Regions from separate parts of the Pseudalkalibacillus sp. JSM 102089 genome, predicted to be linked through region 3. Evidence: riboswitches for the same ligand, from Rfam matches in the RefSeq annotation. Region 3 holds a riboswitch; each other region holds the start of a gene.
The links. Region 3 has a riboswitch for S-adenosylmethionine ahead of ABVF21_RS16825 (Na+/H+ antiporter NhaC family protein). Riboswitches for the same ligand answer to the same signal wherever they lie in the genome.
Positions count from the first base shown of each region.

Region 1: linked by a shared signal. The riboswitch ahead of ABVF21_RS11915 (YezD family protein) and the one ahead of ABVF21_RS16825 (Na+/H+ antiporter NhaC family protein) in region 3 are both predicted to bind S-adenosylmethionine.
Region 2: linked by a shared signal. The riboswitch ahead of mtnK (S-methyl-5-thioribose kinase) and the one ahead of ABVF21_RS16825 (Na+/H+ antiporter NhaC family protein) in region 3 are both predicted to bind S-adenosylmethionine.

Region 1 is NZ_JBEWYW010000004.1:248,561-252,768, forward strand. It holds gene ABVF21_RS11905 (DUF1002 domain-containing protein) at 177-1,052, shown strand; gene ABVF21_RS11910 (NfeD family protein) at 1,122-1,778, shown strand; SAM riboswitch class I at 1,894-1,999, shown strand; gene ABVF21_RS11915 (YezD family protein) at 2,096-2,239, shown strand; gene ABVF21_RS11920 (phosphoadenylyl-sulfate reductase) at 2,351-3,073, shown strand; gene ABVF21_RS11925 (inorganic phosphate transporter) at 3,079-4,143, shown strand; gene sat (sulfate adenylyltransferase) at 4,168-4,208, shown strand, end outside.
Region 2 is NZ_JBEWYW010000012.1:73,624-77,831, reverse strand. It holds gene ABVF21_RS19445 (pyridoxal phosphate-dependent aminotransferase) at 1-518, opposite strand, end outside; gene ABVF21_RS19440 (carbon-nitrogen family hydrolase) at 627-1,409, shown strand; SAM riboswitch class I at 1,496-1,630, shown strand; gene mtnK (S-methyl-5-thioribose kinase) at 1,745-2,956, shown strand; gene mtnA (S-methyl-5-thioribose-1-phosphate isomerase) at 2,957-4,021, shown strand; gene ABVF21_RS19425 (sugar ABC transporter substrate-binding protein) at 4,018-4,208, shown strand, end outside.
Region 3 is NZ_JBEWYW010000008.1:146,908-151,115, reverse strand. It holds gene ABVF21_RS16840 (DNA polymerase thumb domain-containing protein) at 1-28, shown strand, start outside; gene ABVF21_RS16835 (YolD-like family protein) at 43-372, shown strand; gene ABVF21_RS16830 (alpha/beta fold hydrolase) at 532-1,371, shown strand; SAM riboswitch class I at 1,565-1,668, shown strand; gene ABVF21_RS16825 (Na+/H+ antiporter NhaC family protein) at 1,739-3,034, shown strand; gene ABVF21_RS16820 (hypothetical protein) at 3,123-3,800, opposite strand; gene ABVF21_RS16815 (SLC13 family permease) at 4,094-4,208, shown strand, end outside.

The DNA.
Region 1 (4,208 bases), on a different contig from region 3:
CAACTCCTTCAGAATGATTTCCTTTGTACTACGATATGCTTGTCCTTCCATGATATGACAGATTTCCTAGTGAATTATCTTTTCTTTCGATCGAGTGTCGAGTAGAATACTAAGAGATGGGGAGATTAACTGAGTTACTCTTCATTAGAGCCTCACGTTAAAAGGAGACCAAAAACATGCTTAAAAAAGGATTGCCGTTTTTATTGTCGATGGTGTTAATGATGTCTATTATTCCTATGGTGGTACAAGCGGATGCGAGCGTCGGAGATGTTATCGTTACACTTGGTGAAGATCTATCTGAAGAGCAAAAACAGAAGCTAGTTGATGAAATGGAAGCTCCGGAAAATGCAATGACGGTAACGGTATCAAATGAAGAAGAGCATAAATATCTTGGGAATTATATAAGTAAAGCGCTAATCGGTACCCGCGCCTTATCTTCTTCTTCCATAACCATTGGTGAAAAAGATGCTGGTTTAAGCGTTGACACAAAAAATATTAATTGGGTAACAGATGAAATGTACGCAAATGCTTTAATAACAGCTGGAGTAAAAGATGCTGATGTTTATGTGACAGCACCAATGGAGGTTTCAGGTACGGCCGCATTAACTGGTTTAATCAAAGCTTATGAATTAAGCACAGATGAAGTGATACCTGAGGAGCAAAAACAAGTAGCAAATGAAGAGCTCGTCACTACTGCAAAATTGAGCGATAGTATTGGCGCAGATAAAGCAACGGAGCTAATGACTAAGATTAAGGATGAAATTGCTACAAACCCACCCGAGACGGAAGATGACTTAAGAACAGTTATCAAGCAAATTGCTAACGATTCAGGCATTGAATTGACTCAAGATGAGTTGGATGGTCTTGTTGAACTGTTTAATCGAATGAAAAATCTTGATATTGATTGGGATCAAATGAAAAGTCAGTTGCAGAACGCGAGAGAAAATCTAGACGATTTTTTAAATAAAGACGAGACACAGTCATTTATTCAAAAAATCATTGATTTCTTTATTGCGATTATTGATGGAATAAAAGGGGTATTTCAATCGTAAAGTGACAAGTGACTGAAACTTTCTTCCCTTTTGAACGTATAAGAGAAGAAGGAAAAGGAGGGAGCGAGGATGGAAATTCTATCTTTGCCAGCAGTTGGCTTTCTTATCGTCTTACTTAGCGTGCTATTCTTGTTTGCTGAGTTACTTGTTCGTGTAAAAGGTATTTTTGGATTGATCGGAATACTATTGCTCACATTTTATTTTAGTTTCCATCTTACTTCTTTATCATCAATTCTCTGGATGGGACTTGTGTTTGCTGTTGGTTTAGGCTTAGTTATTCTTGATGGGAAATTACTCAACGATGGTACATTTGGTTTGATTGGATTAATTATGATGGTTACAGCCGTGGCCATTCCTTCTCCAACTTTCCTTTATGGACTTCTCGTTTCAAGTGGTTTTTTAATTGGTACAGCTGCTTCATTCCTGTTTTTGCGTGTTTTCCCCGCACGCTCTATGTGGACGAAAATGACGTTAAAGGATCGGTTAAGCAGTGAAATGGGGTATAATTCCATGAACTCTGAGTATAAGAGTTTAGTTGGAGAATCGGCTATGACAATTACTCCATTTCGACCAAGTGGAACAATACAAGTCAATGAGAAAAAGTATAGCGCCATTTCTGTTGGAAGTTGGATCGATAAGGATACGGCAGTAGTTATTACGTCTGTAGATGGTACGCGTATATTAATAGAAGAGAAAAAAGAAGAAAGTAAACGCCATCCAATTTAAAATGGTCCCCGAGTCATAGATTCGGGGATTTTTTCATATTCTTTTCTAATCCCTTTATCCCGATCTCTAAACTAGGGTTGACATGTTGTTAGATAATAGTTAAGATTTAGAAAATAACTTATCAAGAGAGACCGAGGGACTGGCCCGTTGACGTCCAGCAACCTGCCTGATTGGCAAGGTGCTACTTCCAGCAAAATGGAGTCCATTTTGGAAGATAAGGTGAATTAAGGTAACCTGATCTGTCTTTCCAATTTGGGAAGGCTTTTTTCATTTATAAGCTTCTCCTCATGATTATTACGACAAAGGGAGGTTGCATGATGGGAACGAAAGACCAGAATTTTTCAGACGTTGCTGTACGCATAGAACGAATGCTAAGTTCGTTGAAATTTGGATCAATTACGCTTGTTGTTCAAGATGGGAAAGTTGTTCAACTTGAAAGAAAAGAAAAAGAACGACTTTAATATTGGCGCTGACTAGAGAAACTAGAGGCGATTCTAACCCTAAAGGTTAGAATCGCCTCTTTTTTTAAACTTTAAAATATATTTCCTTGATCGGAATTGGGAGGGTTAGAAATGAATTGGTTCTATGATAATTGGTCGGGAAAGGAACCTGAATTCAACGTTGAATCAGAAACGAAAGGGGCTCTTGAAGTTCTGAAGCGGGCGTATCAAATTTACCAAGATGATATTGTATATGCTTGTAGTTTCGGTGTTGAGGGTGTCGTTCTAATTGATTTGATTTCCCGAATAAACCAGAACGCGAAAATTGTTTTTCTGGATACAGGTCTCCATTTTGATGAGACTTATGAGCTAATTAATAAAGTAAAAGCCAAATATCCATCTCTAAATATTAAGTTAAAGCAACCAAAGGAGTCGGTCGAGGAACAGGCATTAAGTAAAGGAGATGCTCTATGGGAGCGAGACCCGGGACAGTGCTGCAATTTGAGAAAGATCATACCATTGCATGAAGAATTAGATCATGTAAGTGCCTGGATCTCAGGGTTAAGGAGAGAGCAGTCGCCACTCAGACAAAAGACAAATTATTTCAATAGAGATGATAAGTTTCAGGCGATTAAGGTTTGTCCACTTATTCATTGGACATGGAAAGATGTTTGGAGGTACGTGTACGAAAAGGATTTACCATACAATCCCCTGCATAATAAAGGCTACCCAAGTATAGGATGTGCGGTATGCACTGAAAGCGTATTGGAAGGTAGTGATTCTAGAGCTGGGAGATGGGCAAATCAGGAAAAAACGGAATGCGGCTTGCATCTTGATTCAGCACCAAATCGGTGACGGTCATGACAACCTTAGTTATTACGGTGGCTCTCTTTTTTGCTATGAATATTGGCGCTAGTGGAGCTGCGGCATCGATGGGAGTGGCTTACGGGGCTGGAGCGATTAAAAGAAGAAGTGTAGCACTGAGTGTTTGTGCGATTGGGATTGTTGGTGGTGCCACATTAGGTGGAGGTAATGTTATTAAAACAATGGGGAGTGGCATTATACCTTCTTCCGTACTCAGTCTAAAGGTTATCTTGATTATTTTCATTTCAGCTACAACAGCGCTCTTTCTAGCAAATATGATGGGGATTCCATTATCAACAAGTGAAGTTACTGTGGGCGCAGTGGTAGGAGTTGGTATTGCTTACCGTGCTTTGTACTTTCAGAATGTGATGTTCATTATGTTGTTGTGGATCGTTATACCAGTTATTGCTTTTGCTACAGCTCTCAGTGTGGGGAAATTTTTAGGTCTTTTAAAACAAAGAATCAAACTTACTTCAAATTGGCAAAAGCCACTCACCATTTTTTTAATTGTAGCCGGTTTTCTAGAAGCTTTTTCAGCAGGAATGAATAACGTCGCAAATGCGATTGGACCGCTAGTTGGAGCGGGTGTTTTATCCCTTTCTCACGGGGCATTTCTTGGGGGAGCTTTTGTTGCTTTAGGTGCTTTAGTATTTGGTAAACGTGTTATTGAAACGAATGGTTATCGCATCACAAAGTTTTCACTTGGTGAAGGTTGTGCTATATCAGGTACGAGCGCTGGACTTGTGATTGGAGCTTCCTTATTTGGGATTCCGGTGCCGCTTACCCAGATTACCACCTCATCGATCATTGGTATTGGAACGGCTAAAGATGGATTTCAGCTTTGGCAGAAAGATGTCATTACGCGAATGATTAAAGTTTGGGCAGTTTCACCGGTTTTTTCTTTAGTTATTTCTTATAGTATGATCAAACTTTTTTTAGAAAGTGATTTATATACATTAATTGCAATTGGCAGCGTTATTCTAGCGACGCTTGGGTCAGGAAGTTTAATTCGATCGATTCGCTCTCAAAAGGGGACATTACAAGACGAAGGAAGCTTATAATAAATTCAATTTGGAGGGATTAAGATGGCAACAATTAACGCGCATGGAGGAACATTGATTAACCG
Region 2 (4,208 bases), on a different contig from region 3:
AACATGAGCTTCGCTTTTGCAAGAGCACCCTCAGGGATCGCGCTATAATCTGGCAGAAAATCATTTTCTTCAAGTAACGGCATCATTTGCATATCCGCTTCAGCCATTGCTACTCCAGACCAGTAATCAGGGTATCCAGGATCCGGAACAAGTGCCACATCACTTTTATTTAACAAACATTGACTCACTTCTACAAGGCCCGCTTTTCCACCAAATAGGACGGCCACCTCCTTCTCTGGATCAAGCTCAACACCAAACTCTCGCTTATAGAAATCAGCCGCGGCTTGTTTCAGAAAGGGCTGTCCCCTAAATGGCGGATACTTGTGGTATGCAGGGTTTTCAGCTGCCTGCTGCAAAGACTCGATAATATGAGCAGGCGTCGGCTGATCAGGGTTTCCTTGTCCAAGGTTAATAATGTCATATCCCGCCTCTACATAACGGTTCACTTTTCCAGCAAGCTTCGCAAAGAATTGTTCTGGTAAACGTTTAAGTGCATCTGAAGTTTGAAATTGTTTCAAATGGAATCACATCCTGTTAAAATTTTCGAGAAATTCTAATAAGTTATGTTATCTTGGATACACAACCATGTAAAGGTCAACTTCTAAACATGTAAGGAGGACAACTCAATGAAAAACCTTGCCCTGTTGCAATTTGATATTGCTTTCGGCAATCCAGAAAAGAATTTCTCTAAAGTTGAAGAGCTTGTTTCTAAGGCGGTGAGTGACAAACCAGATATCATCGTTTTACCAGAATTGTGGTCCACAGGTTATGATTTATCTCGCCTTGATGAAATTGGAGATACTGATGCAGAAAAGTCGATTGCTTTTCTATCTCGCCTCGCCAAAAAGAACGACGTAAATATTGTTGGGGGCTCCATCGCTAAGCATCATAACGGCGAAGTAACGAACACCATGCTTGTGTTCAATCGAGATGGGCAGCTCGTTCATGAGTATAGCAAAGCGCACCTGTTTCGTTTGATGAATGAAGAGAAGTTCCTCGTTTCTGGAAATGAAAAAAGTCATTTTACACTTGAAGAACTCCCATGCGCTGGGTTCATTTGTTATGATATTCGCTTTCCTGAGTGGCTTCGCCTTCATGCAGTTGAAGGTGCCCAAGTTTTGTTCGTACCAGCAGAATGGCCAAAGCAACGCACCGATCATTGGCGAGCATTACTTATCAGTCGCGCGATTGAAAATCAGTGCTACGTGATTGCCTGTAATCGTGTCGGGGCAGATCCTGATAATGCGTTTGGAGGACACTCATTGATCATTGATCCGTGGGGAACAATTATCGCAGAAGCAGGAGAAGAAGAAGTTATTTTAACAGGTTCTATTGACGAAGAGGAAATGTCATCGATCCGGAATCGCATTCCTATCTTTGAAGATCGACGTCCAGATATTTATAAATAATATTCAAAATATTATTGACAAACACGTTCCTTTCTCTGTAACATACATTTCAAGCGAAAAAATTGTAAAATAATTTCATAAACTTTCTCTTATCAAGAGCAGGCTGAGGGATTTGGCCCTATGACGCCCAGCAACCGACCTATTTTTAAGTCCAGATTAAGATGGCTTAAATGGCACGGTGCTACTTCCAACAGGATGATATTCATTCTGGAAGATAAGAGGTGTGAAGTATCTCTATCTTCAAGCCTCTTTCTTCGGAAAGAGGCTTTTTTTATGCCGAAATTCCGATGTTCATGCAATACATCAACCATAAATAGTTGAAAGGGGAATTTTACATGGGTATTCAGATCACTTCAGGGTACACACCGTTTACAACAGAAACCGTAGTGCAATTTTTAGAGTATCACAAGCTTTTGGATCGCACCGCTCCCGTTCATGTAAAGGAAATTGGCGATGGCAACTTAAATTATGTCTTTCATGTTCAACACAAGAAAACAGGACAATCCTGGATCGTCAAACAAGCCTTGCCTTATGCCAAAGTCGTTGGCGAATCCTGGCCGCTTACACTTGATCGATCCAGAATTGAAAGCGAGGCACTCAAGCAAGCTCACGCGCTCGTTCCTGACTTTTCTCCGATCGTTTATTTGCATGACTCGGAAAAAGCCGCAACGGTTATGGAAGATTTATCAACTTACACTATTTTAAGAAAAGGACTTATTGAAGGTCGTATATATCCTGAGCTTGCAAGAAACGTCGGTACCTATCTCGCTCATACACTCTTTTTCACTTCTGATTACGGTCTTGGTTCAGCAAATAAGAAAGAGCTTGCCAAACGGTTTAGTAATCCAGACTTATGTGGCATAACAGAAAGCCTCGTATTTTCAGATCCTTTCTACAATGCCGAAAGCAATGCCTTTACAGAAGAGCTTCGAGCAGATGTTGAATCGCTGTGGGAAGATGACGATTTCCTCACTGAAGTTGCCTCCCTCAAACACTCTTTTTTAACAAAAGGAGAAGCTTTGATACACGGGGACTTACATACAGGTAGCCTGTTTGTTACGGAAAGTTCAACTAAAATAATCGACCCAGAATTTGCTTTCTATGGCCCAGCTGGTTTTGATGTCGGTGCTTTTATCGCCAATATTGCGCTTAGTATCCTGTCGCAGGAGGCACATAGGTCAGAAGAAGAGAAAGAAGGATACCTCGCTTATTTATTTGGCGTCACTACTGAGGTTTGGAACGTATTCGAATCTACTTTCCGATCATTATGGGCCGACCATCTCTCAGAAGATAATCGTTATTCAAGAGGATACCTAGACGCTCTTCTACAATCTATTTTTGTCGATAGCATTGGATTTTCCGGCTGTAAGATCATCCGAAGAACGATTGGACTTGCTCATGTAGAAGAGATCGAGACGATCACTGATCCAAAAGTAAAACTCGCTGTGGAAAAAAAGGCGCTTACCCTTGGAAAAAAACTTATTTTAGACCGAAAAAGCATCACTTCGATTGAACAATACATTAAAGCCATCAAGGAGGTCATTTAAATGACTGTCATCTCATCACTCCAATGGAAAGGTGATCATCTCTTACTGCTCGATCAACGGCAGCTTCCACAACAAGAGATCTACCTTAAGCAAACGGCAATCGAGGATGTCTGGAATAGCATTTCTGCCCTTGTTGTCCGCGGAGCACCAGCCATTGGAATCGCCGCAGCGTATGGTCTTGTTCTTTGGAGTCAGCATGTCCAAACAAACGAAGCAACAGCGTTTAAGACAGCGCTAGTCAACCAAGGGAAATATCTTGCCTCCTCTCGTCCCACTGCAGTAAATCTCTCTTGGGCGATTGATCGCATCATCCGAGCTAGCTTTTCCTTACCGACAGTGAAAAAAATGAAAGAAGCGATTCTGCACGAAGCACTTACCATCCATAAAGAGGATGAGCTTGTCTGTCAGCGGATTGGAGAACATGGTCTGAAGCTATTAAATGATGGGGATACCATCCTCACACATTGCAATGCAGGTGGGATCGCAACAGCAAAATACGGGACGGCTCTTGCGCCTCTCCATCTGGCAAAGGAAAACGGTCTCTCCATCTCCGCAATTGCGACGGAAACCAGACCAGTTCTACAAGGTGCTCGATTAACCGCATGGGAGCTTGAGCGTGCTGGTATTGACGTTACGCTTATTACAGACAGTATGGTAGCTCACGTTTTAAAAACGAAGAAAATCGCTGCAGTTATAGTCGGTGCTGATCGGATTGCTGCAAATGGTGATACAGCTAACAAGATTGGTACGCTTGGCCTTGCCCATATCGCAAAAGCATATAACGTTCCTTTTTATGTTGCTGCACCCATCTCAACAATTGACTACTCGATCCCTAACGGAGAAGCGATTCCGATTGAGGAGCGAGATCCGAAAGAAATTACGCATTATAAAGGTGAACGTGTTGCAGCTGAGAACATTGATGTATTTAATCCTGCTTTTGATGTGACGCCAAATGAATTACTCAGCGGAATCATTACGGAGCACGGTATCGTTCGAACACCGTACGCTGAAAACCTTGCTCATCTTGCTTTGCCACACGCTAAAAACACGGAGGTACATTCATGAAACGCTTAGGACTTATTTTATCCATTCTTCTTCTCATCGTACTTGCTGCTTGTACTAATGAGCAAGATGCCGTAAGTACACCAGAAGCAAGCACAACGGAATCTAGTGAGACAACTTCAAACACAGGTGAAGAAGCGTCTAAAACTTCTTCAGACATTCCAAAAGAAGTTCAAAAACCTATCAAAAT
Region 3 (4,208 bases):
TAAACTTGTGGGTGGTCATAAAGCATAGAAGGGGGAAGAAGCGTGATACGTGATCGCGGAAATATAAAATGGACGTCAATGATGTTACCTGAGCATGTGAAAGAGCTAAGAGATTGGAAAACCGAAGAAAAAAGAAGTGGAAAGCCGGTACTTGATGAACAAAAAATGGCGGAAATGAATGAAACGATATGTGAAGCAATGGCCGTTCACAACTCGCTTTGTTTTCAATATTTTAGCGGAGGTGAAACGAAAACTCTCTTTGGATATGTGCACTATGTAGATCCACTTACGAAAGAACTGCGTATTATTGACCATAATGAAAAAAGGACAACGATAAAGCTGCTGGACCTTGTGCACGTAGAGTTAGAATGAAAAAATGGAATATCCTCTCGGTTGTAAAAAAGTTTTTCATTTCAGGATTGGGGTAAAATAAGTATAAAGTCAAACCTGAATAAGTGAGACCATCCTTTCTGGTTAGAAACGAAGAGTAAATCAGATCAGGTGAATTTAAAATCCGGAGTGAGATGAAAGATGCTATTAGCTCAAAATCTTAAACAAAATACGGAAAAGATCAAAGGAATTGATATTCACTATGAATACTATAGAAATGACACAGCCGTCGATCGGCCAGTATTAACGCTTCTTCACGGTTTTCTATCGTCGAGCTTCAGCTTCAGAAGATTGATACCATTATTAACAAAGGCATATACTGTTGTTGCCATTGATCTTCCCCCGTTCGGAAAAAGTGAAAAGTCTAATCGTTTTGTCCACTCTTATCATAATTATGCGGAAGTGGTGGTTGAACTTTTAGAAAGGCTTTCAATTGATCATACTGTTATGATCGGCCATTCTATGGGTGGGCAAGTAGCAATGAGAGCCTCGGCTATGAAAGATGATCTCGTTAGTAAGAATATTTTACTGTGCAGTTCAGGATATCTTGAAAAGGCTAAACAGAGTCTAGTGTATACATCGTATTTACCTTTTTTCTCGGTATACTTGAAAAGGTGGCTTTATCGAAAAGGTGTCAGAGGAAATTTGCTTAATTGTGTTTATGATCCTTCCCTTATCGATGAAGAAATGATGGATGGATATATCCAACCTTTCTTCAATGAGGGTATCTTTCGGTCATTAGTTAGGATGATTCGAGATCGCGAAGGAGATTTGTCAGAAGCTGAACTAAATCAAATTCATACACCTAGCCTACTAATATGGGGAGAGAACGACAGAGTTGTGCCTTTGAAAATTGGGAAGCGTCTCAGTAACGATCTCCCAAATGCTAAACTGATCATCTATGAAAAAACTGGTCACCTTCTACCAGAAGAAAAACCGGCATCGATTATGAAGGATATTGAGTGGTTTTTGGGAAAATAAAGATTGATCTAATGCAAAAATTGGTAGTCATACAAAGCTTGAACCAGACTAGTTAATCAGGTAAACTCCTTTAAGGATGAGGAGTTTATTTTGATGCAGTTAATCAAAGTTGACTCATCAGAATAATGCGTGATAAAGTAAAGCTCGTTATGAAAAAGTAAAATGAAGCATGCGCTCATTGATAATTGTATATTTCTTATTAAGAGAAGTGGAGGGACCTGGCCCAAAGAAGCTTCAGCAACCTCTGATCATCAGAAAGGTGCTGCTTCCAGCAAGAGAAATCTTGAGAGATAAGTGCAAAAGCCTTCTTCTCTTGAAGTGGGCTTTTTTTATTGAGACAGAATAAAAGATGAAGGAGACATGAATAATGGAGAAAGAAATAAAGGGGAACGGCCTGGCTTTACTTCCTCTTGGAATATTTATTGTGCTTTTTATTGGTACAGCTATCATAACAAAGGACTTTTATAGTATGCCTGTTATTCTCGCTTCTCTAATTGCGGCGGGCGTAGCTCTTTCGATGAATCGAAAAGAAAGCTTTATGAAAAAAGTGGAAGTGTTTTGTCGTGGAGCAGGTAATACGAATATCATATTAATGATTTTAGTCTTTTTACTGGCTGGGGCGTTTGCCGGAACAGCTGAAAAAATTGGAGCAGTAGATTCGATTGTTAATTTAGGTATATCGATTCTACCAGCTAATCTTTTAATCGTAGGTTTATTTGTTATTGGCTGTTTTATTTCTATTTCGATGGGTACATCGATGGGAACAATTGTAGCGCTTGCTCCCATTGGAATTGGAATTGCAGAGCAAACCGGAGTTGCCCCGGCGCTGGCTTTATCAGCAGTCATAGGTGGGGCAATGTTTGGTGACAATCTTTCTATGATTTCAGATACTACAATTGCGGCAGTACGCACACAAAATACGCAAATGAAAGATAAATTCAAAGTAAACTTTTTTATAGTCTTGCCAGCTGCTATCGTAACAGCCATTATATATGGTGCTTTAACGATGGGAGAGCAAGCAAAGGTTGGAGGAGAACACGCATTTAATTTCGTTACAATTATTCCTTATTTAGGTGTACTGATCGCAGCGATCGCTGGTGTTAATGTTCTTATTGTACTTGTAAGTGGTACCTTATTTGCTGGGATTGTAGGTTTATATAACGGAACATTTGGAATGAGTGGACTGATCTCCACGGTTACAGAGGGCATAAAAGGGATGGAAGACCTTGCCATGATTGCTCTTGTCATCGGAGGGATGATTGAAGTCATTAAGCATAACGGAGGAATACAATACGTATTGGACAAAATCCTGAGCAAAGTAACTTCTCGTAGAGGAGCAGAGTTTGGTATCGCCGGTCTCGCAAGCGTGCTTGATTTATCAACAGCTAACAACACCATTTCGATCATAATGGGGGGGCCACTTGCGAAAAACATTTCCGAAGAATATGGGGTAGACCCACGAAAGTCTGCTAGTATTCTTGATATTTTCTCAGGTAGTATACAGGGCATGCTCCCATATGGGGCACAGGTGCTTGCAGTAGCAGGTCTTGCGTCGATTTCGCCACTCGCTCTACTACCGTATTCAATTTATCCAATCCTCATTGCTATTGCAGGAATTATTGCGATTTTCATCAACTATCCCTCTTTTTCGAAAAAGGGCTAAAGTGATAGTGAACAGAATCTTGAATTAAAATTTGATATGAGCATTTAAAAAGCAGGTAGCTCAAATTTGGGCTACCTGCTTTTTTTTATTATCCTTCGATTTGTTTTTGAAGATGCACAATTCGTTGAGGAAGAATGTACAAGTATTCAATAAGTGAATCTAGTAAGTCGATAATTAAGTTGGCCGTTTCTTCACTTGTAGCTTTCTCAAGACAAAGGAGGTGATTTAAATTACTACCTTTGCCTAGTAGGTGTCCTAGTTTTACAATTGGTTCTTCTAAATCAATCTGCTTAGCAAGTGTTTCTAGCTGTTTAGAAAGTGGCTGTCCTAGCTCATTTTCAGAAAGAAAACTACCTGTAATGCTCTCAAGAACACGATTAGCCATTACAGCCGTTGCAGTCCAATCCTTCATGTTATGTACATTCACTGCTGAGCGATAAACACGCTCAAGGTCATCGGGTAATCTAGCTGTGCTAGTCAGTCTGCCGAGCGGCTCTCGTGTAAAAGAGGTTTGATGCACGAAAAGCTCAACTTCTTCTCCGCGATCATTATGGGACGTTTTAATGAGTATGAAAAGCACAGCTTCTTTACAAATAGAGCAGCGAGAAAGCGTGGAGAACACAGCCTGATTAATTTGGTAATCGAACTTCAGTTGAAATGAAGCGTCGTTTCCACATTCTGGACATTCTGTATTAGCTGATTTTGGAAGCTTTGTTTGTCCGTATTTCACAACCGAATTAATAGTAGTCTGTTGTATCTTTCTCATCATATACCCCCTGGATCGATTTTGAGCAACTTGTTGTGGATTGTGTATCTATTCTTACATTTAATCATTGAGTTTATTTATTTTGAATTATAAAAACATATCATCAACTTATAATTTTCGCCCCTAATGGAAATTTAAGGGGGTTTGAAATGAATTACTTGTATGGAAATGGAAAAACGAATCAAAAGTCCTTTCTTGAAAGAGAGTAATAAAGTACCAAAATTGTGAATTTATTGACAGATGTGGCGAGCGAATTCTACACTATAGTTTAATGAACGATAGGAGGTATGACTATGGAACAACACCTTTGGAACCAATTATGGAAAGAACATGATCGAGCAAAAGATCTCTTAACATTCGCTTCTTCACACACGCCGGAAATCCCTTCAAAAAGTTCTCAAAAAAATC